DNA from 2 places in the Lysinibacillus sp. 10T31 genome. Region 2 is predicted to be linked to the other one. Evidence: predicted binding sites of a transcription regulator. Region 2 holds the regulator's gene; the other holds the start of a gene.

Region 1 (16,313 bases), on a different contig from region 2:
CCTTGGTCGTGCACGTCGCTAAAAAGAATACTTTATCATAGAGATGATCGTAAGAGCTTGGCCAAAAAGAGAGTAATTTAAGAGTCACATCTTATCTTTTTCATCTATAGTTTTATCGTAACCAAGATCAAGCACAACAGCGCATAATACAACGGCTGATCCAATGGCCATGTAAAACGCTGATGTATGTGCCATGTACTTAAAAACTACTAGCCAGGAATATCCGAGTGTCCGATAATTCAAATACAAGATGAGATTCCCTACAGAGAGAATCAATAAGCCATAGCTCATTAAAAATAAAAAGAGTCGGAACAAGATTATGGCATCCTTTCTATTTCTTCTTACTTATCATCTATTCACAAAACTATAAAAAAAGACGTCAGCCACGTAAATTGGCTGACGTTTTTTTATTGATCATATTAAATAAAGTAAGGCTCTTCTGTAAAACAAGGTGTTGATTTCCGTTCCGACTTGGCGCTTTGTTGTTGCTGTCGCTTCGCTTTCGCACAGAGCAGATCTTCCTGGGGGCGTCCGATGAGCCGCTTCACTCGCGCTGCTCGCTCCAGGGTCTCGGGCCACCACGATGGTGGTCACGAAGGCGTTATCACAGGATGTGATGGTTTTAGCCTTCGTTCCCCTATCGCTGATCCCCAAGGAGTCGCCCAGTCTCCACTCCAATCAACCACTTCTCTTAGCGTGTATCTTCTGGCATGTCAATCTAATTTATAGTGATAAAACAGCCCTTTTGGTGAATACTAAAAAACAGTGGGAGATGAAGAACCTCCCACTGATTATAGTTTTACTTTATTATTCCTCGATTTTTTTGAATAGTAGACTAGCGTTGTGTCCACCAAACCCAAGTGAGTTACTCATAGCATATTTAATCTCTGCTTTTCGAGCTTCATTCGGTACATAATCTAAATCACAATCTGGATCTGGATCTGTTAAATTAATTGTTGGTGGTATAATGCCTTCTTTAAGTGCTAGCGCTGTGAAAATAGCTTCAACACCACCAGCTGCACCTAATAAGTGACCTGTCATTGATTTTGTAGAACTCATTGCAAGCTTATAGGCATGTTCACCAAAGACTGTTTTTACTGCCTGTGTTTCAAATAAATCATTATAAGGTGTACTTGTTCCATGTGCGTTAATATAGTCTACTTGTGAAGCCTCTACGCCGCCATCATTTAAAGCTTGCATCATTGCACGAGAAGCACCTTCTCCTTCTGGAGCTGGAGCTGTAATATGATGTGCATCCCCTGTTGCACCATAGCCAAGAACTTCTGCGTAGATTTTTGCACCGCGTGCTTTTGCGTGCTCATACTCTTCCAAAATAACAATACCCGCACCTTCACCGATAATGAAACCATCGCGATTTTTATCGAATGGACGGCAAGCAGTTTCTGGATCTGTATTTAAAGATAATGCAGTATTTGCGCAGAAGCCTGCTACTGCCATCGTAACGATTGGCGACTCTGCACCACCAGAAATCATTACATCTGCATCGCCACGTTCAATTACTTTAAAAGCATCCCCAATGGAGTTTGTACCTGAAGCACAAGCAGTTACTGAACAAGAGTTAATGCCCTTTGCCCCAAAGTGAATCGATACTTGGCCTGAAGCCATATCCGGAATCATCATTGGAATGAAGAATGGACTTACACGTCTTGCTCCGCGCTCTTGGAATGTTAAAAATTGTTGTTCGTATGTTTCCATACCACCGATTCCAGAGCCAATCCAGACACCTGCTCGTGGTGCTAGTTCTTCATCGATTGTTAATTGTGCATCTTCCATCGCCATGATAGACGCTGCTAAGGCATACTGTGTAAAGCGATCCATTTTACGAGCTTCTTTACGTTCAATATACGTTTCAATATTGAAGTCTTTCACTTCAGCGGCAATTTTTGCTGCGAAAAGATCTTTATTTAAACGTGTTAATTCACCAACGCCAGATTTTCCTGCTTTAATGTTAGTCCATGTTTCTTCGATGCTATTTCCTAGCGGTGTAACTGCGCCAATTCCTGTAATTACTACTCGTCGTTTACTCATTGTCTTACTCCCCTCAAGCATTTTCGTTTTTTATTTTCCCCATCTAATTGTAACGGCACCCCATGTTAAGCCACCGCCAAATCCAACAAGTACTAATATATCATCATCTTTAATCTTACCTGCCTCAAGCTCATCTACCAAGGAAATACCAATAGATGCTGCCGACGTATTACCATATTTGTGAATCGTTTTCGACATTTTTTCCGGTGGTAGTTCTAGACGCTCACGAGCAGATTCCATAATTCGAATATTCGCCTGATGCGGCACTAAAAAATCTACGTCTTCTTTTGTTAAACCAGCTTTTTCTAATACGTTTACTGCAGATTCACCCATTTGACGAACTGCAAACTTAAATACTTCACGACCATTCATAGCGATTGTGTCTTGCTGTGTTAAATACAAATTCTTTCCACCTGTACCGTCAGCACCAAGCTCAAATGATAAAATACCTCTACCTTCTGATACTGGACCAACAACTGCTGCACTTGCACCGTCACCAAATAACACAGCGGTATTACGGTCTTCCCAATCAAGTACTTTCGACAGTTTTTCAACACCTACTACTAAGACATATTTATAAGCATTTGATTCTACAAATTGCTTTGCTGTCACTAAACTATATATAAATCCTGCACATGCAGCCGCTTGGTCCATCGCAGCTGCATTGACTGCTCCAATTTGCTCCTGAACCATACATGCTACACTTGGAAAGTTTTGATCTTGTGTTACTGTTGCTACAAGTATTAAGCCTATTTCCTCTGGTGTAATACCTGCTTTTGCAATAGCCTCTTTTGCTGCAGCTACTGCTAAATCTGAAGTTTCTTGGTCATCTGCGGCAAAATGGCGTTCTTCAATCCCTGTGCGAGTACGAATCCATTCATCCGAAGTGTCCATAATTTTTTCTAAATCAAAATTTGTAACGACCTTCTCCGGAACGTATTTGCCAATTCCTATAATACCAGCGTTCATTTAGCAACCCCTCTGCTTTCTTACTATCAATTATTAGTAACTGGTCTTAATTATAACTCATAATGAAGGAGAGGTGCAAGATGAATTAAATTTAACGTTCCTCATTACCATAACGTGGGGGGTGATTTCCGTTCCGACTTGGGGCGTCCGATACGCACAGCCTCCACTCCAATCAACTTATATACATGGCATACGATTTAACAAATGTCATCTCCAATTTTTAGAGCTGATGCAAGAAAAGCATTTTTTTTTGAAAAGTGAGGCTAAAAAATTTAATAATGGCGGTTAATGAAAAAAAAGCTGCAAATAAATCCGCAGCTTTAGCCTACCAATTGTTAACATATATATTATCAACAACGCAAAAGTCGATATCGTAAAAAGATGAAAGGTGGCTCTCGCATGAATCTGCGTACGTCCAAACTATTCTCTAATAGGTCGTTAAGGATCACGTTCTCTTTGGAACACTTAGTGATCTGAAGAAATCGCTTGATGGGTTGCAGCACAGAAGGTTTCAAACGACGTGTTGTACGTTTCTTTTTGTTAGGTTTGCTACCGTAGTTGTGTCAACGTAATGGCTGACGCTTTAATCGTCTGGTGTTGTGGTGGTGTTTTTGGTTCAATAAACAACGTTGAGTAATACGCATCCGCAATGGTAATCAAGTAAATCACAAAAAGTAATTGCTTCATTCAATGGTTCAAAAATTCATTTCTCCCTTTTTTCAGTTCTATTAATTCGAATTGTCTAGTTATAATACGAATGGTACGTAAAAAAGTTTCAAATAAAAAATGACTAACGCACAGATGACCCAATAAGCCACCTCGGTATGAGATAGCTTAGAACTACAACATTAGTTTGAATAATAGATAACCATACGTTAACCCTTTTACACCATAAAATAAAATTGCAGTGAGTATGAACCATGCTTTTTTTTATCCAATACTTCAACCTTTTCTTTACTAGTCTTTTTCTCTATAACTTCTTCAATTAAACAACCACAGACACTCCCTAGCAATCAGCATTTACGACGTCTTCGAATTTCGCCGATCCTACTGAAATTGCATGCAAGTACAAAAGGAAGATTATCGTTGTGACAAATTCGCCATGTTTCACAGAAAAGGTTTTTTTTTTTTCGATTTATGTTATGATATGATAATGATATAAAAAAGTTCGGTTGAGGTGAAATTAATGCAATATATCGTAACATTCATATGGTCATTTCTACTAGTTTCAATGTTAAACTACGTAGTAAGCTCTGTACTTGGTACAGATTTTGATTTCCAAACTGCTGTTGTGACATCAGTTGTATTTACAATTCTTGTTTTCATCATCGGTGCAGTTATTCCAAACGAGTCAACTCCAGAAGCTGCAGACAATCATTAATTCAACTAGAAAAAACCTGTTTCGCTCAATGCGGAACAGGTTTTTTTGTTATTTTTCAACGATGCATTGACCGTCATGCATTCGAATGTGCAATGTTTCTCCTGGTAATACTTCACCTCGAAGCAATTCTTTTGCAACCGCAGTTTCAATATAACGTTGCACGAAACGTTTTAGCGGTCTAGCACCAAACTGAGCATCTGCTCCTTGTTCTACGACCCAGTCAATTACATTTTGTTCTACTTGTAAAGTAATATCTTGCTCTGCCACTCGTTTGACAAGCTGTTCGACATATTTCCAAGCAATCGCTGTAAAGTGCTCATCTGATAGTGCATGGAACATAATAATATCATCCATACGATTTAACAACTCTGGTTTAAAGTGTTGACGCAGTGCAGCCATCACTAAATCCTCCACTGCTGCATCGTCTTCTTTTGCTTCCATTAAATAGCTTGAGCCAATGTTAGAGGTTAAAATGACCACCGTGTTCGTAAAGTTAACCATACGACCTTGGCTATCTGTAATGCGTCCATCATCTAAAATTTGCAGTAAAATATTCGCAACATCAGGGTGGGCTTTTTCAATTTCATCTAATAATACAACTGAATATGGATTTCGGCGAACAGCTTCTGTTAATTGCCCACCTTCTTCATAGCCAATATAGCCTGGAGGTGCCCCTACAAGACGTGATACGCTATGCTTCTCCATATATTCACTCATATCAATGCGAATAAAATGATCCTCAGAATCAAACAGCTGTGCCGCTAGTGCCTTTGCAAGTTCTGTTTTACCAACACCTGTTGGCCCTAGGAATAAAAAGCTACCAATAGGTCGATGCGGGTCTTTGATACCAGCTCGAGCACGCCATACCGCTTCTGTAACAAGCTGTACAGCATTATCTTGTCCAACTACACGTTCATGCAATGTATCTTTCAAGCGCAATAATTTTTCACGCTCACCTTCTACTAGTTTCGTCACTGGTATGCCTGTCCAACGTGAAACGATAGATGCGATTTCTTCAGCTGTTACCTCTTCACGTAAAATACGTGATTCAGTACCATTCTCTAATTGTTTTTCCATCTCTTGAATTTCCTTTTCAAGTGTAGGAATTTTCCCATGACGTAGTTCGGCTGCTTTATTTAAATCATACTTACTTTCTGCTTCGTCTAAGTCACGGCGGTATTTATCAAGTTTTTCACGTTTTTTCTGAATGCCATGTAACGCTTCTTTTTCGGTTTCCCATTGTTTACGCATGCCCTCAGAGGATTCCTTCAGCTTTGTTAATTCCTCACTGAGTTGCTCTAGACGCTTTTTACTTGCCTCGTCCTTTTCCTTACGTAGTGCTTGCTCCTCAATTTCGAGCTGCATAATACGGCGTGTGACTGCATCCAATTCCTGTGGCATAGAATCAATTTCTGTTCGAATCATCGCACATGCTTCATCGATTAAATCGATGGCCTTATCTGGCAGGAAACGCTCCGTAATATAGCGATTTGAAAGCTCTGCTGCCGCTACGATCGCACGGTCATGAATACGCACCGCATGATGTAATTCAAAGCGCTCTTTCAAGCCGCGTAAAATGGAAACTGTATCTTCAATAGACGGCTCACGTACTAGCACTTGTTGGAAACGACGTTCTAAAGCAGGATCTTTTTCAATATACATACGGTATTCATCTAATGTTGTAGCTCCGATACAATGTAGCTCACCTCGTGCAAGCATTGGCTTTAACATATTCCCCGCGTCCATCGCACCATCCGTTTTTCCTGCACCAACAATCGTATGAATTTCATCGATAAATAAAATGATGCGTCCCTCTGAGTCTTTTACCTCTTTCAAAACACCTTTTAAGCGCTCTTCAAATTGTCCACGATAACTAGCACCTGCTATTAAGGCACTCATATCTAACTCATACAATATACAATCCTTTAATCCCTCAGGAACATCGCCCTTTACGATACGTTGGGCTAACCCTTCTACAATAGCTGTTTTACCAACCCCCGGCTCACCTATTAAGACAGGATTATTTTTCGTTTTGCGTGTTAAAATACGAATAACGTTACGAATTTCTTCATCACGGCCGATTACCGGGTCCATTTTACCGTTTTTTACTTCTTCAATTAAATTACGTCCAAATTGTTCTAATGGTTTTTTGTCATTTGTTTGTTGAAATTGCATATTTAGCACCCCTTTTCAATAATGTTAAGCGGAATCCCGTTTGCCATTCTGTTTCACGAAAAATGTTTGACCTTTTTTGACTAACTTTATTTTACAACACACGACAAACCTTCGCAAAGAATTAGCCCTAAAATTTCTCCCCTTACAACTGGAAAATTACGTTATAATAAAAGTATGTTGCTTAGATTTAGTATGTAAATTGTTCACCATCCTTTTGTAATAATTATTTAATTTTTACAAAAAGAAAGCGATGTGTTGGAGATATGGTTATTATGGATAGAATACAAGAAAAATTTCACGATCTTTTTCAAAAGCACGGTGTTTTTATTAAAGTGAATAAGTATAGTAAAATTTTTTTAGAGGGCGAACGTGCGAAAGAAATTTATTATATAAAAACAGGAGCTATCTCGATTAGTCAGGAAACAGAGAATGGAAAGGAATTAACCATTCGTATTTGTGGTCCAGATAGTATTATTGGTGAAGGCTCATTATTTTGTAACCTTACGTACAATTCTATGACTGCTAAAGTTTTAGAACCTTCTAGTTTATATGTACTAAGCCGTGATTCATTGGAACTTTTACTAGTGGAACAGCCTAATTTAATGGTTGAGTATATGAAGTGGTTGCAAACAGAAAATTTAAAGCATCAAAGTCGTTTGCGCGATTTAGTTTTAAACGGTAAAAAAGGCGCTTTATTTTCAACGCTCATCCGTCTTTCCAATACTTATGGTAAACCTTTAGAAAATGACACTATTTATATTGACCTCCCATTAACAAATACAGAAATCGCTAATTTATGTGCGACGAGTCGCGAGATGATTAATCGCATGCTGAATGACTTAAAGAAGCACAATATCATATCGTTCGAAAAAGGTTATATTACCATTCACGATCTACAATTTTTAAAGGATGAAATCGCCTGTGAGAATTGTCCGTTACAAATATGTCGTATCGATTAATTCGTTACACGCAAAATCCCCGCTTATGAGTTGTAAGCGGGGATTTCATATAATGATCAAGGAAATCATTGTGAATATTTTAATCTTTAAATGAGGGGGATTTCCGTTCCAGGCTACTCGCTTTCCTGTGGGCGAGCGTCGAGCCGCTTCCTCCGCTACGCTCCGTGCAGGGTCTCGCCTGTCTCGCTTTCCCACGGGAGTCGAGTAGCCTTCCACTCCAATCAGCGATAACGTAGAACTTTTATAAATTTTATATTATTTCAAAAGTGAACGCTATGGCTACTCACCATAATCAAACAGAAGAAATTTATAACAGTAATGCTATTGTACACCTAATCTTGCTGACGCTTCACTTTCGCACAAAACACTTCTTGCTGAAATTCCGTTTTATCGCTATAAATTAAAGTAACATGCCAGAAGATACATACTAAGAGAAGTGGTTGATTGGAGTGGAGGCTGGGCGACTCCTTGGGGATCAGCGTCACAGATGAGACCCTGGAGCGAGCATCGCGAGTGAAGCGGCTCATCGGACGCCCCCAGGAAAGCGCCCAGCCGGAACGGAAATCAACCCCTTATTTTGCAGAAGACCATACTTTATTTTATATGACCTCTTAATTCATTGACAAGATAGTTTTTTGACAGTAAAAAACCCCCGCTTACTGTTGTAAGCGGGGATTTTTTATTGTGCTTTAAGTGGACTTAGCGTACACCTAATGCCATTTTTGCATAGCGTGACATTTTATCTTTTGACCAAGGTGGATTCCATACAATGTTGACATTTGTACTTTTTACCTCCGGCAGCTCACTTAATGCCGTATTCACTTGATCAACAATAACAGGTCCCATTGGGCAACCCATAGACGTTAACGTCATTGTAACGGTTGCTACACCTTCTTCATCTAACTCTACATCATATACTAAACCTAAGTTGACGATATCAATACCAAGCTCAGGGTCAATTACATTTTCTAATGCACCTAACATGCTGTCTTTCATATCTTGATCCATCTGTATTTCTCCTTCCATCACAGTGTTAACTTAATCATAGCAGATGCATCTTATTATGCCAAATGCTGTGCAAGCCATTCAGTGGCTGCTAACATACCGTCTCGTGACACAGCATGGCCCGCTCTTTTATTAGCTAAGAATTTTAAGTTTTCTGTATTTGTTTCATAATATTTTTGTAAAGTTAAATAGAAATTATACGTATCATTGAAAGGTACAGTTTTGTCTAGCTCTCCGTGCCAAAATAACACAGGTCGTCCTGCGAATTTTTCTGGTGTTAGACTGATATCATATTTAGCAAGAAGCTCATTCGTTTGTTGTACTTCTTCTTCGGACATTGGCCAATCCACACCGCTTTTAGTGAATTGCTGTAATTGATACTCCGCTAATTTAAGAAACCCTGGTGCACCCATGCATACTGCTGCTGTTTTGATCCAATCATATTGCTTTAAACAGCCTGATGTTACTATTCCACCCATCGATGTACCAGCAATTCCAATTTTATCATTCACTAATAATTTTTTATTCTTTAATTCATTATATAATTGTTCAACTTCATGAATAGAATTTAAAACAATATCCCAAAAATGTAAGCTCATTTTCATCTCAGATAGGCCTTCACTACGGTCGCCATGTAATTTTGCATCTGGCAATAGGACACGCACCCCGCTGCCTACTAGCTGGTATGCATAATGTAAGTTATGTTCTTTTGCACTCATAAAGCCGTGTAAAAAAATCACTACTGGGGTTGTTTCATTCATATCTTCTGTATGTATATGTAATAAAGGAATATTTCCCCATAATTCTTTTTCAACAATCATCTTTGTCACTCCCAATTTTTGTCTCATCTTTATGTTAGCAAACTTTTCTCGATGTGACAAAATTTTGACGAATGGTTTACAAAGAGATACTATTCAAATTATAGGAAAGGGGCAATGAGCTATGAAACCGCATTTAATCGTTTTAGACTTAGATGGTACGTTATTAACGGACCAACAACAAATTTCAGCCAAAACTAAAAAAACATTATTGCAGGCAAAGGAACAAGGCCATCAAGTTATGATTGCTACAGGTCGTCCTTATCGTGCGAGTGATATATATTATCACGAGCTTGGCCTTACAACGCCCATCGTGAATTTTAATGGTGCTTATGTCCACCATCCAAAAAATGCTGCTTGGCAGACTATGCATACTCCTATTGATTTAGGCATAGTGCATAATGTCGTCGAGTCCATTAATAGCTATGAATACGAAAATATTATTGCGGAAGTTAAGGACGATATTTACGTGCATACAGAGGATGAACGTATATTAAATATTTTTAACATGGGGAATCCAAAAATTACTCTTGGAGATCTCTATACCCATTTACTTGATAACCCAACTAGTTTACTGATTCAAGCTAATGAAGTAAATTCCATGATTATTCGTGATCATTTACAGGCAGTTCATGCTGAGGTCATTGAGCATCGCCGCTGGGGAGCACCACTTCACATTATAGAGATTGTTCGCCGCGGCTTAAATAAAGCAGTGGGAATCGCTCATGTAGCAAAAGATTTAGGTATCCCACGCGAACGTATTATTGCATTCGGTGATGAAGATAACGATTTAGAAATGATTGATTACGCCGGCATAGGTGTAGCAATGGGCAATGGCATTTCTTCTTTAAAAAATATTGCCAATGAAATTACCACAACCAATAATGACGATGGCATCGCTAAAATACTCATCGATCGCTTGAAATTATCCTAGTTAAGTAGTGATACCCCATTTCCTGGATCATCACCGAAATTGTGGATGACACCTATTGAAACTTATACCAAGTTGATTGGAGTGGAGACTGGGCGACTCCTTGGGGATTAGCAATAGAGGAACGAAGGCTAAAACCATCACATCCTGTGATAACGCCTTCGTGACCACCATCGTGGTGGCCCGAGACCCTGGAGCGAGCAGCGCGAGTGAAGCGGCTCATCGGACGCCCCCAGGAAGCTCTGCTCTGCTCTGCGCGAAAGCGAAGCGGCAGCAACAAATGTTTTCTGTAGCGAAAGCAAAGCGACAGCTACAAAGCGCCCAGTCGGAACGGAAATCAACCACACGTTATGGTAATGAGTCATTTTTTCATTTTAACTTTATTCAGGAGTACTCTTTATTCGATGGGTACTTATTGAATAAAGTTAAAAATCCTGGGTTGCAATTATACTGAAACTCGATATGATAATATATCTATATAACATTTCATTAGAAATAGTTTAGAGAAACATAGAGTGGAAAGTGAAAGCTCGACACTTGTTCACCTGTTATGTAGTATAGGTATTTGAAAACTTCTCATATAGAATATTAAATTAGGGGGACAAATGATGAAAATTTTTACTGATAGTGGATGTGATTTACCAAAGTCTTACTATGAAGAAAACAATGTTGAACTTCTTCCACTACGAGTGCAATTGAACAATAATGAATATGATGATGTCATTTCAATTGATTCCAAAGAAATTTACGATGCTATTCGTCAAGGTGCTCGCCCAAAAACATCCCAAGTATCACCAGAGCTTTTTCTCAAGCATTTCGAAAATCTAGCAAAAAATGATGAGGAAGGAATCTATATTGCCTTTTCATCAGAATTATCAGGCACCTATAATACAGCTGTCATGATTCGCAATCAAGTACAGGAGCAATATCCTTCCCTTAAATTAGCTATCATCGATTCTAAATGTGCTTCGCTAGGTTTTGGCCTAGTAGTAGAAGAAGCCGTTCGACTCCGAAATACAGGTGCTTCATTGGAGGAACTCGAAGCAAAAATTACAGCCCTTACCCCTCAAATGGAACACTTATTTACGGTTGAAGATTTAGATTACCTCGCTAAAGGTGGACGTGTATCAAAGGCAAGTGCATTTCTTGGAGGGCTCCTAAGCATTAAACCTATTTTAAATGTAGAGGACGGTAAGCTTATACCGATTGAAAAATCTCGCGGACGCAAAAAAGCCATCGCTCGCATGTTAGATTTAATGCAAGAACGTGGCGATGATTTTTCTGAGAAAATTATTGGTATTAGCCATAGTGATGATGTGGACTTTGCCAACGAAGTAAAAACTTATATCCAAGAAAGATTTTCACCAAAAGCCATTCAAGTAACTATGATTGGTTCAGCTATCGGTTCACACGTAGGACCAGGTACAATTGCCATCTTCTTTACGAATAAAAGCTATCAAGCTTAACAAAAACCCCCTCCGCACTTAAAAAGTGTTGAAGGGGGTTATCATTTTATCTTGTCTTAACTACCTATAAAATCAATGAGGGATAAAGCTGCTCTTTATTATTGAGCATCTTGCTCCTTACGTCGTACTTTACCTCGTTTAATAATAACAACTACAAATCCTATGAATATAACCCATACTAATCCTAGTGCTACCATATAAGGTACATTTAATCCTTCATCATTTCTAACTTGATAAATCTCTACCATTTCACGATTTAAAATAACCGGATACACGTCTTTTTCATTAATACGAACTTTTTCCTCATGTAAAATACCATTTAGCATTTTACCTTCTCCAAGCTGAGCAGGTGTTAAATCAACGCGTTGTGTTTTACTAGTGTTGTTAACCATGATGACCCATTTCTCTTTATCAGATGTTCGTGTAAATACAAGTAGGCCATTTTCATTTGTAATAACTTCAAAATCACCGTTGCGTAATGTCTCAGATTTATTACGTAAAGATTGAACATTTTTAATATATTCGATTAACTCATCATCTGTTTTAAAGTTGAAAATTTGGTGCGTATCTGGCTTTGTTTCCCCGTTCATCGCAATTTCTGTACCATATTGCACAACTGGAACCCCTGGCATCATAAATAAAGCACCCATAGCCATTTTCAAACGCGTTGGTGGGAACATATTTTCAGCTGCAGAATCAAATGTAAAACGATGTGTTTCTAGGGAATCTACCATAATTTGAGTTGGCTTTTCACCTGTAAAAGGTTCCATCAACTTAGAAGAATCCATATCAACATTTTTAAATATATTACGGTAAATATCAGCCGTAGCCGGTGAAATGCTTGCATCAAAGTTTGCATCACTTTCTTCATTAGAAATCACATACAGCGATTTTTTCGAATCTTTTAATGCCTTAATCATTTCATTGATAAATCCTTTATCGACACCAGCAATATTTGTTAAACGGATCCCACCAACATCATATGTAGAAACAAAATCTGTTGCTGATTTAATAAGCGCTTCTTGTACATCTTTGTTTGTTAAGTCCCACTGTACTTGTCCATTATTTGTTGAAGCAATCCAGTCCTTTTTCGCTGGATCCTTTGCCCACTCATGATTTGGACTTACATTGTTTAGTGGGAAATCAACCATGATCGATACATTTTTAGCTTTATAGGCCTCAATGACGCTATGAAACTCCTCAGCTGTACCAAAATGACGCTCAATTGTAGAGTAGCTCGTCGGCATCGATCCATCATATTTCTCAGTGGCAAAAATCGGACCAATGGAAGCTATTGTAAAGCCCATCTCTCCGATAAATTTTAGTTTATCCTGTAGACCTGCAAAATCGCCTCCTGCAAACTTAGTAGGGTCTTGCGTATTTGTATCAAAATCGTTAGTGCCCGAACTATTAAAGAAACGGTCAACGAGTAAATCATAGATGCTTTCTTCTGCAATCGTTCTTGTCGTTGCTTCATCAGCATGTGCAACTGGTGTAGCACTCACTAATGTAGTTGCTAGTAAAAGCGATGCAGCTGTCGCACTTATCCACTTCTTGAATTTCACTTTTATTCCCTCTCTTTCAAACCAATCCATCGTCATTTTACCAAATAAAATAGTCACGTCGCTATCATTTCAAAATATTTTCCGAAAATGCAAAATTAATTACGGCAAAAAGGTGTCAACTTCTCCTATAAATTCATTTAGGGGCTTGGTCGGGGGAGCCGAGCGATTTTTTGAGCTACCTGAGTAGTTCTCTAGCATACCTGATCACTTCTACGGCTTACCCGATCACTTTTTCAAGCTACCTGAGCGATTTAAACTTCCCCCCAAAAATAAAAGCCGTGAAGCGAAATCTTCACGACTTTTCAAAATAATTATGCCAAGAAATTTATTCCCATTGGCAATTTGAAGCCTAAAAATAATGTAATGAATAAGAATACTGCAAATAAAATCCAAAACAGTCCTGTTGGTTTATTTTTCTTTTGACGAACTAATACCATTTCCATCATACCAATAACTAATATACCGCCTAGGAATTTAAAGCCGTAGAGCATACCCATATTAAAATCCATGCCTTTAATGAATAGTGCCCCACCCGTAATGATAATTAAAATGTAGAATAAACGTAATGTCATATGTAAGCCTTTTGACTGCTTGCCCATTAATGCCGCAATTAAAAAGATTACGATTGCAACTACCCAAGTAGTAATATGCAAATGCGTTTGGCTAGTTAAGAAATCCATTATTGTCCCCACCTCATATTCTTTTTTCTATCAAACTCTATCCTACCATGTGATGGAAAGGGTTTCAAACATTACAATAGTGTTCATGTAATATACATTAATTATGCCTCGGCATAATTGTTGCTGTCGCTTCGCTTTCGCGCAGAAAACATTTGCCGCTGACGCTTCACTTTTGCGTAGAAACCCGCTGAAAGAAGTTAAAAATCCGCGGAGGTAAACTCACGCGGATTTGAAAAATTATTCAAAATGATTTGCTAAAGTACCGATGCCTTGGATAGATACTTTCACAGTATCCCCAGCTTTTAAGAATTGTGGCGGATTCATGCCTTTGCCAACACCCGCTGGAGTACCCGTTAGAATAACATCGCCTGGCTCTAATGTTACATGCTGAGATAAAATCGATACTAATGATTCTACAGTGAACATCATATCTTTTGTTGAGCCGTTTTGACGCACTTCGTCGTTCACTTTTGTTACCACTGTTAATTCTTGTGGATTCGGAATTTCATCTTTTGTTACAAGGTAAGGTCCAAGTGGACAAGTTCCTTCTAAGCTTTTTCCTAAGAAGAATTGCTTATGCTTTTCTTGTAAATCACGAGCTGTTATATCATTGGCAATTGTGTAGCCAAATACATAATCGTATGCTAAGTTTTTCGGAATATTTTTACCACGTTTACCAATGACAACTGCTAATTCGCCTTCATAATCCATTTTCGATGAAAGATCAGCATGGATAGAAATTGTTTGGCCATCAGCTGCAATAGCAGTCGGAGACTTTGTAAATACCATTAAGTCTGTTGGAGCTGCCTCTGCACCCATTTCTTTAGCATGTTCATCATAGTTTTTCCCAATACACATAATGTTTTTTGGTGTGCGTGGAATCGGTGATAACCACTCAATCACTGTAAATTCACGTTTGAAGCTCTCTGCACGGTCTGATTTCTCAGCGGCTTCTACTAATTTACGAATCTGTTCAACAAAATCAAAGCCTAGAGCAATGCCATCTACAATTGAACTTGAAAAAGAAGGGAGAACTTGAAGTTCATTTTGAATAGCGAGTACATCCCATACCGCTTCTTCTTTTTTTACTTTTGGTCCAAAGCTTACATGTCCACCTAATTTAAATGATAAAATTTTCATGATTTTCAGAGCTCCTTCTTTTTTCTACATGATACAACAATATTATAGGAATTGCCTTACTTTTGCGACAACTATTTTTATTCCTAATATTTAGCAGGCTCTTCACCATAACGTGGAGTTGATTTCCGTTCCGACTGGGCGCTTTGTAGCTGTCGCTTTGCTTTCGCTACAGAAAACATTTGTTGCTGCCGCTTCGCTTTCGCACAGATAAAACATTTGCCGCTGACGCTTCGCTTTCGCGCAGAGCTTCCTGGGGGCGTCCGATGAGCCGCTTGGGCCAACAGGATGTTGGTCACGAAGGCGTTATCACAGGATGTGATGGTTTTAGCCTTCGTTCCTCTATTGCTGATCCCCAAGGAGTCGCCCAGTCTCCACTACAATCAACTTATTTACGTAACATCCAAAATCACTTTTGCTAATGAGCCAAATCGCAATTAATTATTCTTATTATACAAGACGCATTCATTCACTTTATGTTGCCGTCACATTAAAAATGAAGGCTATTTTCACCGCAGATTGCTCGCTTTTCACAAGAGAATCAAGCACTAATTACCCTGCTTTAATTTTCGCTTTATATGTTAATTTGCGCCATAAAGCCTCTAATGGACCTTGTTGCCATTTCGCTAGCCAAATTTCTGCCACAATCATTTGGACAATTATAATACTGACTGCTATTAACACACCTGTTGCGACGCTCACTTTTCCATACCAGCCAAATCCAAATTGATAAAACAAACATGTTCCAATGATCGATTGAAGTATGTACATCGTTAATGACATGCGCCCCATTTTTGCAAAAGGACTAAGCAGCTTTGATACAAATGGAAGTAAACAAAGTAAAACAATGAGCCCCGTATAGCCAACTGCTAAAATTGGACCACCTATGTATGCTTTCAAGTAGTCTAATAAATACGTACGTGTAAACATGATTGGTAAGCTCTTAATAAAAATACCAACTGCTAATCCAGCTATTGCTAATGCCAGCCAAAGCCATTTTAGCTCCCTTGCTCGTTCCACTAAACGCCATTTAGAAGCTGCGGCACCAATTAACATAAATGGTAAAATTGTAAATAACGCCACAAACCACATGCCGATCCCCGCCTGAACAGATAAATCGGTTAAACGTTGCATAAATGCATCCATCCAACTGCCCGTTCCGTAAGCACTTATCGCCT
Region 2 (16,313 bases):
TTCCAATTGATTCGTGTTTCCAACGAATTGCCTCTTCTTGTGCAAGCTGTAATACTTTTTGCGCGCGTTGTGTAAAACGATTAAACATCAAATGAATCCTCTCCTTTTCCCCGAATAATAGGCTTACTCATATTTTCTCGAGATAGTGCCTCACGAAGCATTTCAGCTCGTACGCGATCTCGCTCAGCAGGTGGCAAAACGTCACCTGCGTAATTCTGTAAAAATCCAGGTTGCATACTAACTACACATTCGTTTAATTTAGTCGCTTTAATACCTTCAATTAACTGTAAATCTACTCCTAAGCGAACATTGGATAGACAGGTAGCAGCTTCCTCACTCGTTAAAATTCGAGCATGTATTAAAGTGCCTAAAGCACGGTATACACGGTCTTCTAGTGCAAGCTCAGCTTTTTCCATTAACTTGCCTCTTGCATGCCGTTCTTTTTGAATTATTTTTTCAGCGACACTTTGGATATCCGCTAAAATATCATCCTCTGTTTTCCCTAGTGTAATCTGATTTGACACTTGGTAAACGTTACCTATATTTTCGCTACCTTCTCCATATATTCCTCTTACGGTCATTCCTAATCGTGTCATTGCATTAATGATTTGATTCATCTGACCCGTGAGTGTAAGGGCTGGTAGGTGCATCATGACAGATGCTCGCAAACCAGTACCAATATTTGTTGGGCAACTTGTTAAATAACCAAATGTATCTCGGAATGCATAAGGCAAAGCTTTCTCTAAGGTACGATCAATTTTATTGGCCTGCTCGTATGCCTTTTGAAGTTGAAAACTCGCTGTCATACATTGAATGCGTAAATGGTCTTCTTCGTTCACCATAATGCTAATGGATTCGTCATCAGATAAGAGCATGGAGCCAACTTGCTCTTTTTTAGCAAGCTGAGGACTAATTAAATGTTTTTCTACAAGTATTTGACGCTGTAAAGGCGTTAAATCTTTAATAGCAAAATATGAATAATTTTCTCGAAGTTCTGTACTATCCTTGATTGCATGTGTAACTGCCTGTTCCACATGTAATGCTTCATCCTCTGTAAAGGCTAATGGAAAACGATAACCATCTAAATTTCGCGCCAGGCGAATGCGTGTACTTATGACAATATCTGAATAATCGTCCTCCACACTCATCCATATTGGTGTAGCACGCTCTAAAAACGATTCAATCATCACGACACATCACCACCTTCAAATTGTAGCTGCTTCTCAAGTTCCTTCGCTTCATCACGAAGCTTTGCTGCCTCTTCAAAGTGTTCTTCATCTACAGCAATCTTCATACGTTTACGAATATCTTCAATTTGCTTTTTGATGACATAAACATTATTTCGAGCACCAGGCATTTTCCCTATATGTTGAGGACCAGCCTGTATACGGTTAAAGAGCTTCGGTAAATGCTCGCTAAAGGTGTCATAGCAGCTAGGGCATCCAAATTTACCTTCTTTTAAAAATTGTTTATACGTAAATCCACATCGTGGACATGTTTGCGGTTGTGGTGGTGCCTGCTGTTTTTCACCCACTTGTTGTTGCTGCCATGATGGTGAGCCAAACCAATTAGATAATAGCTGTTGAATAGATACTGGCTCTTGCTTAAATTCAGCATGAAATGGATGGAATTGCGAGGCGCAGACGTCACAATAATGGTGCTCCACCTTTTGGCCACTTTGAACTTGTGTTACGGTAACTGTCGCATTACGCTGCTTACAATGTTCGCATATCATTTCCATCACCTCTTTTATTTTTGCTATTCATATTTAATCGTTGTTAGCATTGCTCTTAAAATTTTTGCTCGAATGATATCCCGTAACGGGAGTTGAAAATCGATAGTTGAGCGATCAACTGCTGCTAACATTATTTTCGCTTCTCGCTTTGAAATTACCTGCTCATCAATTAGTCGATAAACTAAATCTTCTGCCATTGTTTGCGATGCCCCACCTTCTATTTGCCTGAGGACATCATCGATTAAATCAATTTGTGAATTCGCGCGGACACGTAAAATTCGAATGTATCCACCACCACCACGTTTGCTTTCAACAAGGTAACCTCGTTCGGCAGTAAATCTTGTATTAATTACATAATTTATTTGCGAGGGCACACATTGAAATTTATCTGCGATTTCACTACGTTTTATTTCAATATGCCCTTCTCCACCTAATTCAAGTACTTGCTTTAAGTAGCCTTCTATGATGTCTGATATATTACGCATTTTAGGAATACACCTCGCTTACTCCACTGACTTTGACTATCTTTGACTTTCTTTGAGTATATTATACAAAACGCTTGAAAATAATTGCAATTAATTCGCACATAGAAAAATCAAAGCGTTTTCTGTCCTTTTTATAAGATACCCTTTTCAGCTATAGAAAAAACGCAAGCATATGCAACTAGCATATACTTGCGTCTATAAAAATTATACCCAACGACCAACAATTGGATAACGCCAAGGCTCATCAGATAAAGCCTTCACAATACCGATAATTGGCGCAATAAAATAAATAATACCAAAAATAATCACGAACGGTATACCAATAAGCAAGAAGCTTAAAATACCCGAAATTGTAAGTAATACCACCATCACAACTTGGAACAATAAGGCTTGCACAGAAATACTCTTTACCTCTTCATCCGATCCAATTAAGAAAAATATTATTGGTACTAACCATGGCGCAAAAAACGCACTTGCGTGTATGATTACCTTAGACCATTTAGTTTCCATTTATATCAACCCTTCCATTTAATTTTTTATTTTATGTACTACTATTTACGGATCTATTCCTTAAATAGTTTCAAATATAATTGGATTTTAAAATCTTTTTGAAAGGCATGTGATACTCGATGGAATTTAATAACAAACTTGCAAACGAATACGAAAAAGGTATTCGCCGCACGCTACCTAGCTATGATGCAATGCTACGTTTGACACAAACCTTTTACCAATCTGCGTTACACGAAAAAGCTGCATTTTTAGTAGTTGGCTCCGGAAGTGGTAATGAAATTTTACAGCTCGCTGAGGAAAGACCACATTGGTCATTTTTTGGTATAGATCCGTCAGAAGCGATGCTACAAATTGCTGGTGAACGTTTAAAATCCCTACCTAATAATATTTCTTTATATCAAGGAACTATACTGGATACTCAGCTACCTGCAGTGAAGTTTGATGCAGCAAGCTGTGTATTAGTGCTTCATTTTATACAAGATGATCAAGAGAAGCTTGCAACATTAAAAGAAATAGCGAATAATTTAAAGCCTGGTGCCCCATTTGTTCTCGTCTCAAAATACGGGCAACTCGGTTCCTTAGAAACTGAGCTACAATTTGATTTATGGCGTGCTTATTGGCTACAGCATACAAAGCTAACACCATCGGACGTAGCTGAAATGGAGAAATCCATACGTTCTCTTTCATTTATGCGTGAAGAGGACATTTTATCACTACTACAGCAGGCAGGCTTTACAAAACCATCTAGATTCTTTGCTACCACTTTATTTGGTGGTTGGATATGTTATAAAGAAAGTTTCTTGTGAAGATATATACACCTGTTAGGATAGAATGAACAGAATTGAGGTGAATGCTGTGATACGCACAATTGGAATTACAAAAGACCAAAAGCTTATAAAGGAATTTCCTCTTGAAGATATACACAAAAACGAATTTGAATGGTACTGGGTCGATTTTAATTGCCCGACCGATGAGGAAGAACTACTGTTAGATACATTTTTTCATTTTCATCCACTCGCTATAGAAGATTGTTTAATGCGTTTACAGCGGCCAAAGCTCGATTTTTATGATGATTTCCATTTCTTTGTTATCCAAAGAGTTAATGAAGAATTAACAGCTGAGGAAGTAAACATTTTTGTTTCTAATAAATTTATTGTCACATTTCATAAAAACATAGCTCCAGAAATAGATCGAGTACAAATGATGTTAGAAAAACAGCCAAAAAATTGGGAACGCGGCACAGTATATTTAACATACCAAGTAATCGATAAAATTGTTGATAGCTATTTCCCTCTTGTCTATAAGATTGAGGATCATTTAAATGCACTAGAAGATGAGCTTACCTATCAAAGTAACCCCAATGCTATGAAAGTTGTGTTTGAATTCCGTAGTGATTTACTTGATCTACGACGCACCATTTTACCAATGCGTGATCTATTATATCGTATCCTTAACTCTTACCGATTTTCACTTAAGAAATCAGAACGAGCATATTTCGGAGATATTTACGATCATCTGCTTAAACTCACCGAAATGATCGAATCTAACCGCGAGCTCACTGCTGATATGCGTGATAGCTACATGGCGATGAGCTCTAGTCGCATGAATGGCATTATGATGACCTTAACAATTGTTTCAACAATCTTTATTCCCCTAACATTCATTGCCGGTGTTTATGGAATGAATTTTGACTATATGCCAGAGCTACACGGAAAATATAGCTACTTTATTGTACTCGCAATTATGATTCTTATCGTTTTATTTATGTTGGGAGTCTTTAAACTTAAAGGATGGTTCGGTTTATTTAAATCTTAAAAGTGATGTTGCTATAGCAATTCCTTTGGGACCAACGACACAGATTGAAGCCAAGCCTTCAGCCAGTTATTCTTTTGTCGACAAGCTGAAGGCACCTTAGAAATTTTTCTAAGGTGCCTTTTTACTGTCAGTAAGGACCACGATCATCAATTTTATCTTCGCCTTGCTGTGGAAATAAAAAGTATGCAAGTACCCCTGAAACTAATGTTGCACCGATAGTGATTAATAGTTGATCTAAGTCTGGTACATCAGCATAGTAGTTTCGTAACATGTAAACCGATCCAATTGCTACAATTACCATAACCGGAATGACAAATTTGAAACGCTTCTTCTCCATGTAATACCTCCTCAAAACTATTGTTACGTTCAATCTAAACAGTTCGTATTTTACAGGTTTCCTATTTCAAATTCAATTTACCTATTACCTTTTTAATAGTCTATTTCATGACTTTTAATCGACAATCATCTATAATACCTATAAAAAAATAAAGAAATAAACTAAAATTTTAACCAAATTTACTACAAAAAATAGTAGAATAGACTAAATACCATATATTTCGAAAAATTAACAAACTAAGCAATTCGATTTTTTATATACTTACTATGCATTTATAAAGAATGGAGCAAACAACAATGAGTTGGTTTACAAAAAAGAACGATTCTAGCTACTCAATTACATTAGCACCTGAAAATTATAAGAACAATGTACAATTGGATATTTCAAACCATCCAAAACTTCAAAAACAGTTGCAACTTTTAGATTTAACAATTGAGGATTTAGCCATCATTAAACAACTACAGCCTTTAGCTAAGGATTTAGTTCCTGAAATGGTGGATCAATTTTATGCAGCCATTAGTTTGAGCCAAGATTTGTTAGATATTATAAACAGAACGTCACAAATCGATCGTTTAAAAGTTACTTTACATAAGCATATGAGTGATATTTTCGAAAGTCATATTAATAACTCTTATATTGATGAACGGAAGGCAATCGCCGAAACCCATGTTCGAATTGGTCTACAATCGAAGTGGTATATCGCCTCATTCCAGTCATTAACAACGACATTTACACGCTTTACAAATGAGTTAGATATATCGAAACATGATGCAATACGTGCTATCAATGCCTTCTGCAAAATCATTAACTTCGAGCAGCAGCTTGTAATCGAAGCCTATGAAAAAGAAGAGGAACGCATTCGTACAGCAGCTGACGACACAAAACATGCACTTGTTACTACCATTCAAAAAACGGCAGAGGAACTCAATGGGATTAGCGAAGAAACAGCAGCTTCTTTATTAGTCATTTCTTCTCAAACGGATGATATCGCAGTAGCTACTAAGCAAGGCTTAACCTTCGTTGCTGATACACAAGAAAAATCCAGACGTGGACAGCAGCAGCTACAAGATCAAAATGATTTAATACAGGTTATTTTGCAAAGCGTAAACAGTCTCGAAGTTACGATGAACCAGTTACGCACATCTTCTCAAAAAATATCAGAGATTGTCGGGCTAGTTACAGGAATTGCAGATCAAACTAACTTATTAGCATTGAATGCTTCTATCGAGGCAGCCCGTGCAGGTGAGCATGGTAAAGGTTTTGCTGTTGTTGCAGAGGAAGTCCGTAAACTTGCAGAAGAAACAAAAAATGCTGTACAAAATGTTTCTCATCTCATTAAAGAAACAGAAAGTAATATTACAACAATGTCGAATTCAGTTATTAACGTGGATCAAAAGATTCAACATAGCGTAGATACACAAAACAGTTTATCTAAATCATTTAATGATATCGCCGATGCGGTTTCTGGAATTCAACAGCAGTATGTAAATACATCAAGAGATATTTCAGCAATCTCTAACTTGATTACTGAACTGTCACAAGGGGCAACACTAGTTTCCTCTTCTTCCGATTCACTTATTAATGTCGTAAATGAGTTAAAAATGTAAGCACGAAAAAGGGAAACTGACCGTATACGTCAATTTCCCTTTTTAATTTTAATGCGGTAATTCCCGTTTTTGTTTACGATGTTCTCTTCTTGCAGGGCCTGTTTCAAACAGACGTTTTTCTGCATCTGTTTCAGGATAAATTGCAGGAACTGACTTAGGTTTACCGTCATCGTCTACTGCAACCATCGTTACAAAGGATTCCGTCGTTAATTTTTCCTCACGAGTTTCAATGTTTCGTGAAATAACCCGAACGTAAACTTCCATTGAAGATCGTCCAGTTGACGAAACAATACTTTCAATTTCTAAAATATCCCCCACATGTGCTGCCGATAAAAAATCAACCGAATCAATAGAGGCTGTAACTACATGCCCTTTCGCATGCTTCATTGCTGTAATAGCAGCAATTTCATCAATATAAGCTAACACTCTTCCACCGAAAATGGAGTTGTGATTATTTGTATCTGGCGGTAATACGAGACGCGTTTGAACAGTACGTGACTGACCCATCGGTATTGCGTTGTTTGTCATAGTTCTTGCAACTTCCCTTCATGAATGTTCTTTCGTCATCGTATCGTAGAAAAAGAGTTGATGCAAATTAGAACGATTTCTTCATCGTAATAAATTTCATATCTGTCATTTCCTCAATTGCCCACTTAATACCTTCGCGTCCGTAGCCACTCATTTTTACGCCACCGTATGGCATATTATCAACTCTAAATGTCGGAATATCATTAATAATAACAGCACCTGCCTGTATTTCATCTGCTGCACGTAATGCATCAGGTAACACATTCGTATAAATTCCAGCATTTAGGCCAAGTTCCGACTCATTCACTAGTCGAATAGCGTCGTCTAATGTTTCATATGAAACAATTGAGACGATTGGCGCGAATGTTTCCTGACAAACAATTTTCATATCCGCCGTTACATTCGTCATAACAGTTGGCGTTAAAGCACGTTCCGTGAATGTCCCTCCTGTTGCAACTACCGCACCTTGTGACTTTGCTTCTTCAATCCATTGACGAATACGTTCAACTTCTTTTGGATTAATCATTGCACTAACATCAGTATTTGTATCTAGTGGATCACCTACCACTAATTTTTCTGTCTCAGCTACAAACGCCTTTGTAAATTCATCAATAATAGATGCATGTACATAAATACGTTGTAAGGAGATACAAACTTGTCCAGCAAAATTAAAGGCGCCTCCAACACAACGCGAAATAATTTTATCAATTGGTGTCGATGGCTCGACAATTACTGCAGCATTGGAACCAAGCTCTAAAGTGACTTTACGCAAGCCTACTTTTTCTTTAATGCCCAATCCAACCTTACCACTTCCCGTGAATGTCACCTTTTTCACGTATGGATGTGTCACGAGCGTATCACTAAGCTCACCACCACTACCGGTAACAATCTGTAGCGCACCATCAGGCAAACCCGCTTCCTTAAATATTTCAGCCAACACTATAGCACTTAATGGTGTTTGATTTGCTGGTTTTAACACGACAGTATTTCCGACTGCAAAAGCAGGACCTAATTTATGTGCCACTAAATTAAATGGAAAATTAAATGGTGTAATGGCTGAAATTACACCTAGAGGTTCTCGTTTTGTCCAGCCTATACGATCTCCTGCTCCAGGTGCAGCATCCATCGGTACCGTTTCATCCTTTGCTTGTTTAGCTCCCTCTGCGGCAAATTGATAGGTTGCTATTGTGCGTTCTATTTCAATTAAACCTGCTGATATTGGCTTACTTGCCTCTAAGGCCAAAATTTCAGCTAATCCCTCTTTACGCTGGCGCATGATGTCGACTACTTTATATAATATTTCTGCACGTTCGTAGGCTGTTGTCTTTTTAAACGTTTGGAATGCCTCCTGTGCACCTTCTATTGCTTGCTCCACGTCAGAAATTGACGCCTTAGCTACCTTTGCAATAACCTCACCACTATATGGTGATTTCAACTCATATGTTGCCTTTGTGTTCTGCCACTGGCCATTTATCCAAAGCTTTGTTTCCTTCATCCTTCAAATGCACCTCCAAAAAATCAAATTCTTCTTTATTTTATCACGAAGAGCTTGATGCTACAGCTGCTGCACTTACTGCCGCGAACATTGCTGCTTGCTGTGCTTGAATCAATAATTCAATAGAAGACATGATCGTCATTGATAAGGATTGTTGCACCTGCGCCATATCATAAATAGCAATTTGAATGGCCATAAATAACACAAATTCACGATGCCATTTTAGAAGTTTCATACCCTTTAACTCATGATATAAATCAACAATCTGTTGAAGCTGTGCCTGATTCACTTCAAGGATTGCTAAAAAGCCAAGTAATGGATAGTGCATCGTCTTGACCTTTACATCCTGATTTTTTAATGTGTCACGGATTGTCACAACATTTGGCACTAATTTATTATCATATTGAAGTGATAAGAATGTCAGTACTTGTGATAGCCATTGAAGCTCATTACCCGCATTAAAATTATACGTACGTAATTCTTTATAATAACGATTCATTGTTTCCGCACGTAGCTCTACATCCTCAGATGGGCTGCTTAACAATACTGCATAAGGAATATCATCGTATGACGTTAAAAACTTATGATGTTTGCGGATTGCATCATATAATGCACGGGCTGCCTGTGCATGTGCACGTTTCTCACTTTCCTTTTTAGTTAAAAAACTGTGCACCAATAAAACTAAAGTTTCCACTTCTAAATTTTGCTTCCTTCATTATGTGAACGTTGGTCAGTAAATTTTTTACTGCTTGTTCTGTATCCTCTTGCTCCATCAAATTTGCAGCAATACTATAACCTACCGTTGTTCTTAACGGAGATGTCCATGACGTTTGCTTTTTCATTTCTTGTAATACTTCTTTATATTTTACGGAGTCAAAGGGTTTTCCTGACGCTACATATTTGCTAGCAATAGCTAAAACAATTTTACGATCTACCGTCCGACCAACAGCCTTTGAAATATCCTCCACCGTATTTGTAAACTGATTTTCAATCATAACAAAATCCATGTTTGGCACGCTCCTTTTCCATATTTACGTAATTAAATAAAAAAAGGATTCATCCATTTTGACTCATCGCCATAATGAGGGGTTGATTTCCATTCCGTCTGGACGCTTTGTCGCTTTCGCACAGATAAAACATTTTGTTGCTGACGCTTCGCTTTTGCGCAGAGCAAAGCTTCCTGGGGGCGTCCGATGAGCCACTTCGCTTCGCTCCAAGAAATATAGCCTTACATACATTCTCCCAGAAAAATTAACATAGAAAAACAGCGACAATACTTCTTGCCGCTGTCACTAAAGTCTTTAAATTAACCCTAATTCCTTTAACTCCTCTGTTGAAAAGGCTCTTGATCTTGTTAAGTATCGTTTACCTTCAACGCCTTCAAGTGAAAACATACCACCTCTACCCTCGACAACGTCCAAGATTATTTGTGTATGCTTCCAATAGTCATATTGATTTTTATGCATATAGAAGGGAGCACCACCAATCTCTCCTAGGCAAACATCTTGATCACCTAATAGCAAGTCGCCCTCTGGATAACACATTGGCGAAGAGCCGTCGCAGCATCCACCTGATTGATGAAATATAACGGGTCCATGCTTTTCTTTCAATAATTCGATTAGTGCTAGCGCTTCTTCTGTTGCTGTAACGCGCTCGACCACGCTCATGCACCTCCCTATTGATTAGAAGAAACCAAGTTTGTTTTCGCTGTAGCTAACTAATAGGTTTTTCGTTTGTTGATAGTGAGCTAACATCATCTTATGGTTTTCGCGACCAACACCCGACATTTTGTAGCCACCGAACGCTGCATGTGCAGGATAAGCATGGTAGCAGTTTGTCCAAACACGTCCTGCTTCAATACCACGGCCGAAGCGATAAGCTGTATTCATATCACGTGTCCATACACCTGCACCTAAACCGTATAATGTGTCATTCGCAATTTCTAATGCTTCTTCTTTTGTTTTAAATGTTGTTACAGCTACAACTGGCCCGAAAATTTCTTCTTGGAAAATACGCATTTTATTGTGTCCTTTGAAGACAGTTGGCTTAATGTAGTAACCATTTTCAAAACCTGATCCTACATTATTTTTCTCTCCTCCAATTAGACATTCGGCACCTTCTTGCTTACCAATATCTAAGTAAGAAAGGATTTTTTCCATTTGCTCACTTGAAGCTTGCGCACCCATCATCGTATTCGGATCAAGTGGATTCCCAACTTTAATCGCTTCAACACGCTGTAGGACACGCTCCATAAATTTATCGTAAATAGACTCTTGAATTAATGCACGAGAAGGACATGTACATACTTCACCTTGGTTTAATGCGAATAATACAAAGCCCTCAACTGCTTTATCTAAAAAGGCATCATCTTCGTCCATAATATCCTCAAAGAAAATGTTTGGCGATTTGCCGCCCAATTCTAGTGTAACTGGAATAAGGTTTTGTGAAGCATATTGCATAATTAAGCGACCTGTCGTTGTCTCACCAGTAAAGGCAATTTTACCGATGCGTGGATTCGACGCTAGCGGTTTTCCTGCCTCTAAGCCAAAGCCATTGACAACATTTAGTACACCTGATGGCAATAAATCTTCTATTAATTCTACGAGCAACATAATCGAAATTGGTGTTTGCTCTGCAGGTTTTAACACTACACAGTTTCCTGCTGCAAGGGCAGGTGCTAGTTTCCAAACAGCCATTAATAATGGGAAGTTCCAAGGGATAATTTGACCTACTACCCCAATTGGCTCATGGAAATGATAAGCAACAGTATCATTATCGATTTGGCTTACTGAACCTTCTTGTGCACGTAAAGCCCCCGCAAAATAACGGAAGTGATCAATTGCAAGAGGGATATCTGCATTTAATGTCTCACGTACCGCTTTTCCGTTATCCCATGTTTCGGCAACGGCAAGCTTTTCTAGATTTTGTTCTATGCGGTCCGCAATTTTAAGTAAAATGTTTGCACGCTCTGTTGCGGATGTTTTTCCCCATGCATCTTTTGCGGCATGTGCTGCATCAAGCGCAAGTTCAATATCCTCAGCAGTAGAACGAGATACTTGTGTAAAAACTTGTCCAGTAACAGGTGTAACATTATCGAAGTATTGTCCTTTCACTGGCGGTGTCCATTCCCCACCAATGTAATTATCATATTTCTCCTTGAATTGAACTACCGACCCTTCAGTGTTTGGAAATGCATAAACCATTTTACTTCTCCCCTTTACACAAAATAATGAGAAAATAATCTACAAATATCGTCATTTTTTATCGAAATAACGATATTTTCATAGATACCCTCTTACACAATATATTGTCAGAAACGAAAAATAATTTCAACTTTTTTTAATTTTTTTAAATTAATACTAGAATCTATAAAAGTAGGTTGGTATGAAAGCACATGGAACGAAGTAGGAGTGAAGAGGAGACTCATGAAAAACATTTTCCAGGAGTGGCTTGTGTAAGCAGTGGCGAAGAGCTATTTTTGCTAGAAAAGCTTCTAAGATTCACGGTGTGACCAACTATAATGTATACTTAAAAATAATATAAATGTATAGGAGAACAGTATGCGCATTAATAAATATTTGAGTGAAACAGGTATCGTGTCTCGTCGCGGTGCGGATAAATGGGTAGAAGAAGGTAAAGTAACAATTAATGGTGAACTTGCTACAGTCGGTAGTCAAGTAGAAGCTGGTGATCTGGTTTGTGTTGATGGAAAAGAGGTAAAGAAAGAAGAACAACTCGTATATATTGCCTTAAACAAACCAGTGGGAATTACAAGCACAACAGAACGTCATATAAAAGGAAATGTCGTTGATTTTGTCAATCACCCTCTTCGCATTTTCCATATTGGACGACTAGACAAAGAGTCAGAAGGACTATTATTACTGACAAATGATGGTGACATCGTCAATAAAATTTTACGTGCAGAAAACCATCACGAAAAAGAATATATCGTGCAAGTTGATAAACCTATTACGGAGCAATTTATCAAAAAAATGGGGGCTGGTGTAGATATTTTAGATACGACAACCCTACCTTGTCATGTTGAAAAAATATCTGATAAAGTCTTTAAAATCATTTTAGAGCAAGGCTTAAATCGTCAAATACGTCGTATGTGTTCGGCTCTTGGCTACTCCGTTAAGCGTCTACAACGCATTCGTATTATGAATATTAAGCTTGGCAATTTAAAAGTTGGACAGTGGCGCGATTTAACAGATAAAGAACGAACAGAACTATTCAAACTACTTAAATACACACCAAAATAAAGCACTTTAAGGGGATAGAACTATGCTGTCAATTCAAAGTACTGAGCAGTTAACTGGCGTACGTATTAGCGGTGATTTTTGGGATTTAGATGAGCTTATTAATGCCATTTACAAAATAACTGGTGATGAAAACAAGTATTATGATTATCAAGGAGCGCGCCTTCGTATTCTTAGTGTTTGTTATAATCTACGTCAAGCTGCCAAGGGAGAGCATCAGCTTGAGTTTGTTAGCAATGGTCTCAATAAAAGTGTACTGACACAGCATGAACTAATTTTCCCAAACAAAAATGTTTATTTCGCAGCAGAGATTCTTTGGCCTGAACTGATCTTTACTGCTATCGCATTAAACGATTTCATTCGCCTACATCAGGAGCTAATTGATTCTTCTGATTGGAATATTGACGTTGCCGCCATTCGTAAATTCCAGGCAGCGGTTGCTGAATGTTTAGAGCAGGAGCTTAATGAGGAAGAATACTTAGTATTTTTAAGAATGCTGCACACTAAAAGTCCATTAACATTCCGTTATGCAACACAGTACGTCGATGTTTTGAACTTAGAGTATATTCAACTAAGCTTGGAGGAACGTAAAGCTCATTTAGCAGCATTTGCTCTCCGATTAATGTTAGAAGACGATGAGTATGTAATGCTAAAATCACAACTCCTGGAAGCGGCGATTACTACAAAAAAATCGTTACATGAAATCGAAATTAAAGCTAAATACCCCGAAACCATTTTGTGGTAAATAGGAAGCGCCGTCTCAACTAATTTTGAGACGGCTCCTTTTCTTTTAATCAATTATGCCTTGGCATAATTGCGTCCGAATTCGGCTTTAACTTATTTCAGCAGGCTGAAATAAGTTAAATTTTCTTATAAGCCATTTTTCGAATAACTTCCTCGTGCTGTGGATAGTCTGCTAAAAGCTCATCTTGTGTAAATAATTCGAAGTCTTCAAAATCAAAGCCTGGTGCAACCATACAGCCTACTAAACTAAATGTATCTGCATCCTCTACTGATGAGCCAAATATAGTATTTTTCGGTACTACTATTTGCGGTACTTCTCCTGCCTCAACATTTAATCCAAGCTTCTTCGCCTCATATGTACCATCTGGGAAAATCATATGGACTGTTAGCGGACTGCCAGCATGATAATACCAAAGCTCGTCCGATTTCAAACGATGCAAATGCGATACATCCTGTGAACGAAGTAAGAAATAAATACTCGTATAAATTGGTCTTTGTACATCCCTTACAGCCATATCTTCAGATGCTCTAAATGAGGATATATAATACCCTCCCTCTGGATGCTCTGCTAAATTTAATTTCTCAATAAAATATTGTGCTGAATACTTCATAAAATATCACTCCTTTCGTCCACATTACCAAATAATAAACGACGAATGCTACTGCTATTCGTCACTTTGATAAGTGTATCCGTCGCTCTGGCCATTCTTTCCGTCACCTTGACTGTTCTTTCCGTCGTTCTAGCCTTTCTATCCGTCGCTTTGACTTCTTTCCGTCACTTTGATCATTCCATCCGTCGTTTTGCTCTTTCTTTCCGTCATCTTGACTGTTCTATCCGTCGTTCTAGCCTTTCTATCCGTCTGCTCACTCCCTTCGCTCATACAAAAAAGACGCCTCGAAAATTGAGACGCCTTCTCCCTCTATAAACCGCCTAAATAAGCTGCCTTTACTTGTTCACTCTCTTGTAGCTCTTTTGCTGTGCCTGATAATACTATACGTCCTGTTTCAAGTACGTACGCACGATTTGCTACTGATAAAGCCATATTGGCATTTTGCTCAACAAGCAATACGGTTGTACCCTCTTTGTTGACCTGCTCAATAATATTAAAAATATTTTTTACCATGAGTGGCGCAAGTCCCATTGAAGGTTCATCCATTAATAACAATTTCGGTTTTGCCATTAATGCACGCCCCATCGCTAGCATCTGTTGCTCACCGCCAGATAATGTACCTGATTGCTGTTTACGACGTTCCAAAAGACGTGGGAATAAATCATACACATGATCTAGATCTTTTTTGATGCCTGCTTTATCGTTACGGAGATATGCTCCAAGCTCTAAGTTTTCTTCAACAGACATATTGGCAAAAACACGGCGCCCCTCCGGAACATGTGAAATGCCTGATTTTACAATTGTCTGTGCAGCCTTCCCTGCGATAGAGAAGCCTTCATATTCAATAATGCCACCCTTTGGTTTTAATAAACCTGACAATGTTTTTAATAATGTACTTTTACCAGCACCATTTGCCCCGATTAACGTTACAATTTCACCCTCATTTACTTCTAAAGAGAGGCCCTTTAATGCTTGAATATTACCGTAAAATACATCTATATTTTGTACTTTTAGCATTAGCCGATAACCTCCTCACCAAGGTAAGCTTCAATTACCTTTGGATTGTTGCGAATTTCTTCTGGTGTCCCATCAGCGATTAATTGACCGTGATCGAGCACGTATATACGTTCACAAATTCCCATAACTAAGCTCATATCATGCTCAATTAGAAGAATTGTTAAGCCAAATTTTTTACGAATAAACGCTATTAATTCCATTAAATCATGCGTTTCCTGTGGGTTCATCCCTGCTGCTGGCTCATCTAATAAAAGTAGCTTAGGTTTCGCAGCTAGGGCACGAGCAATTTCTAAACGACGCTGCATCCCATAAGGTAAATTTTTCGCAAGCTCATCCTTATAAACATCTAAGCCGAAGATTTCCAAAAACTCAATAGATTGATGCTCCATTTCTGCCTCACCTTTAAAATGATTAGGCAAACGGAAAATAGAAGACCACATGGAATGCTTTGCAAGTGAATGGTTCGCTACCTTAACATTATCTAAAACAGATAGCTCTTTAAATAAACGAATATTTTGGAACGTACGACTAATACCTTTTTGTGTTACTTGATATGGTGCAAGCCCGTTCAACTTTTTATCATCAAATATAATCGTGCCTTCAGTTGGCTTATATACTCCGGTAAGCATGTTAAAGCTTGTTGTTTTACCAGCACCATTAGGCCCTATAAGACCTACTAGTTCTCCTTGATTTAGGTACATATTAACGCCCTGTACCGCCTTTAAACCACCGAATTGAATCCCCATATTTTCAACATTGATAAGAAGGTTTCCAGTCATTATTTTGTACCTCCTTTTTTACCAAACTTAAATAAATCCGTAACTTCTTTTGTTCCCATCAATCCTGTTGGACGGTAAAGCATTACGACTATTAATACTAAACTGTAAATAATCATACGTGTTTCTGGGAAGTTTGCTAGATATGCTGAGACTACTGTTAAGAAAACCGCAGCTATGACAGATCCTGAAAGACTTCCTAAGCCACCAAGAACTACATAGATTAAAATATCAAATGATTTTAAGAAACCGAAAGTTGTCGGCTGAATAATGTAAAAGTTATGTGCGAAAATAGCTCCTGCAAGACCAGCAAAGAAGGAACCAATCGCGAAAGCTACAACTTTATAGTAGGTTGTATTAATACCCATTGCATCTGCCGCAATTTCGTCCTCAC

The links. Region 2 encodes CtsR, which represses protease genes until heat stress. Its sites were predicted from a motif close to ATGGTCAATAAAGGTCAAACA; they were not measured.
Region 1: AC1DCY_RS10335 (ATP-dependent Clp protease ATP-binding subunit) is a predicted target of CtsR. The motif match lies at 6,638-6,658, and genes of this name have one in related genera.

What each region holds. Positions count from the first base shown of each region.
Region 1 is NZ_JBFTHS010000014.1:102,882-119,194, forward strand. It holds gene trpS (tryptophan--tRNA ligase) at 1-22, shown strand, start outside; gene AC1DCY_RS10315 (hypothetical protein) at 415-654, opposite strand; gene fabF (beta-ketoacyl-ACP synthase II) at 808-2,049, opposite strand; gene AC1DCY_RS10325 (beta-ketoacyl-ACP synthase III) at 2,080-3,018, opposite strand; gene AC1DCY_RS10330 (YjzD family protein) at 4,205-4,399, shown strand; gene AC1DCY_RS10335 (ATP-dependent Clp protease ATP-binding subunit) at 4,448-6,574, opposite strand; gene AC1DCY_RS10340 (Crp/Fnr family transcriptional regulator) at 6,847-7,533, shown strand; gene AC1DCY_RS10345 (hypothetical protein) at 8,002-8,148, shown strand; gene AC1DCY_RS10350 (metal-sulfur cluster assembly factor) at 8,233-8,541, opposite strand; gene AC1DCY_RS10355 (prolyl oligopeptidase family serine peptidase) at 8,595-9,359, opposite strand; gene AC1DCY_RS10360 (Cof-type HAD-IIB family hydrolase) at 9,481-10,290, shown strand; gene AC1DCY_RS10365 (hypothetical protein) at 10,391-10,741, shown strand; gene AC1DCY_RS10370 (DegV family protein) at 10,896-11,753, shown strand; gene AC1DCY_RS10375 (alpha-amylase family glycosyl hydrolase) at 11,852-13,318, opposite strand; gene AC1DCY_RS10380 (YisL family protein) at 13,630-13,998, opposite strand; gene AC1DCY_RS10385 (fumarylacetoacetate hydrolase family protein) at 14,236-15,138, opposite strand; gene AC1DCY_RS10390 (hypothetical protein) at 15,222-15,494, opposite strand; gene AC1DCY_RS10395 (DUF418 domain-containing protein) at 15,688-16,313, opposite strand, start outside.
Region 2 is NZ_JBFTHS010000008.1:50,446-66,758, reverse strand. It holds gene AC1DCY_RS06615 (ATP-dependent Clp protease ATP-binding subunit) at 1-91, opposite strand, end outside; gene AC1DCY_RS06610 (protein arginine kinase) at 81-1,190, opposite strand; gene AC1DCY_RS06605 (UvrB/UvrC motif-containing protein) at 1,187-1,735, opposite strand; gene AC1DCY_RS06600 (CtsR family transcriptional regulator) at 1,759-2,220, opposite strand; gene AC1DCY_RS06595 (magnetosome magnetite crystal formation protein family) at 2,425-2,730, opposite strand; gene AC1DCY_RS06590 (class I SAM-dependent methyltransferase) at 2,850-3,536, shown strand; gene corA (magnesium/cobalt transporter CorA) at 3,586-4,545, shown strand; gene AC1DCY_RS06580 (hypothetical protein) at 4,673-4,882, opposite strand; gene AC1DCY_RS06575 (protoglobin domain-containing protein) at 5,179-6,489, shown strand; gene AC1DCY_RS06570 (acyl-CoA thioesterase) at 6,538-7,017, opposite strand; gene AC1DCY_RS06565 (aldehyde dehydrogenase family protein) at 7,085-8,512, opposite strand; gene AC1DCY_RS06560 (DUF4003 family protein) at 8,556-9,206, opposite strand; gene AC1DCY_RS06555 (DUF4003 family protein) at 9,166-9,519, opposite strand; gene AC1DCY_RS06550 (hypothetical protein) at 9,583-9,750, opposite strand; gene AC1DCY_RS06545 (DUF779 domain-containing protein) at 9,814-10,173, opposite strand; gene adh (aldehyde dehydrogenase) at 10,195-11,715, opposite strand; gene rluF (23S rRNA pseudouridine(2604) synthase RluF) at 12,073-12,774, shown strand; gene AC1DCY_RS06530 (DUF6904 family protein) at 12,797-13,516, shown strand; gene AC1DCY_RS06525 (cupin domain-containing protein) at 13,632-14,126, opposite strand; gene AC1DCY_RS06520 (hypothetical protein) at 14,265-14,396, opposite strand; gene AC1DCY_RS06515 (ABC transporter ATP-binding protein) at 14,436-15,143, opposite strand; gene AC1DCY_RS06510 (ABC transporter ATP-binding protein) at 15,143-15,922, opposite strand; gene AC1DCY_RS06505 (branched-chain amino acid ABC transporter permease) at 15,922-16,313, opposite strand, start outside.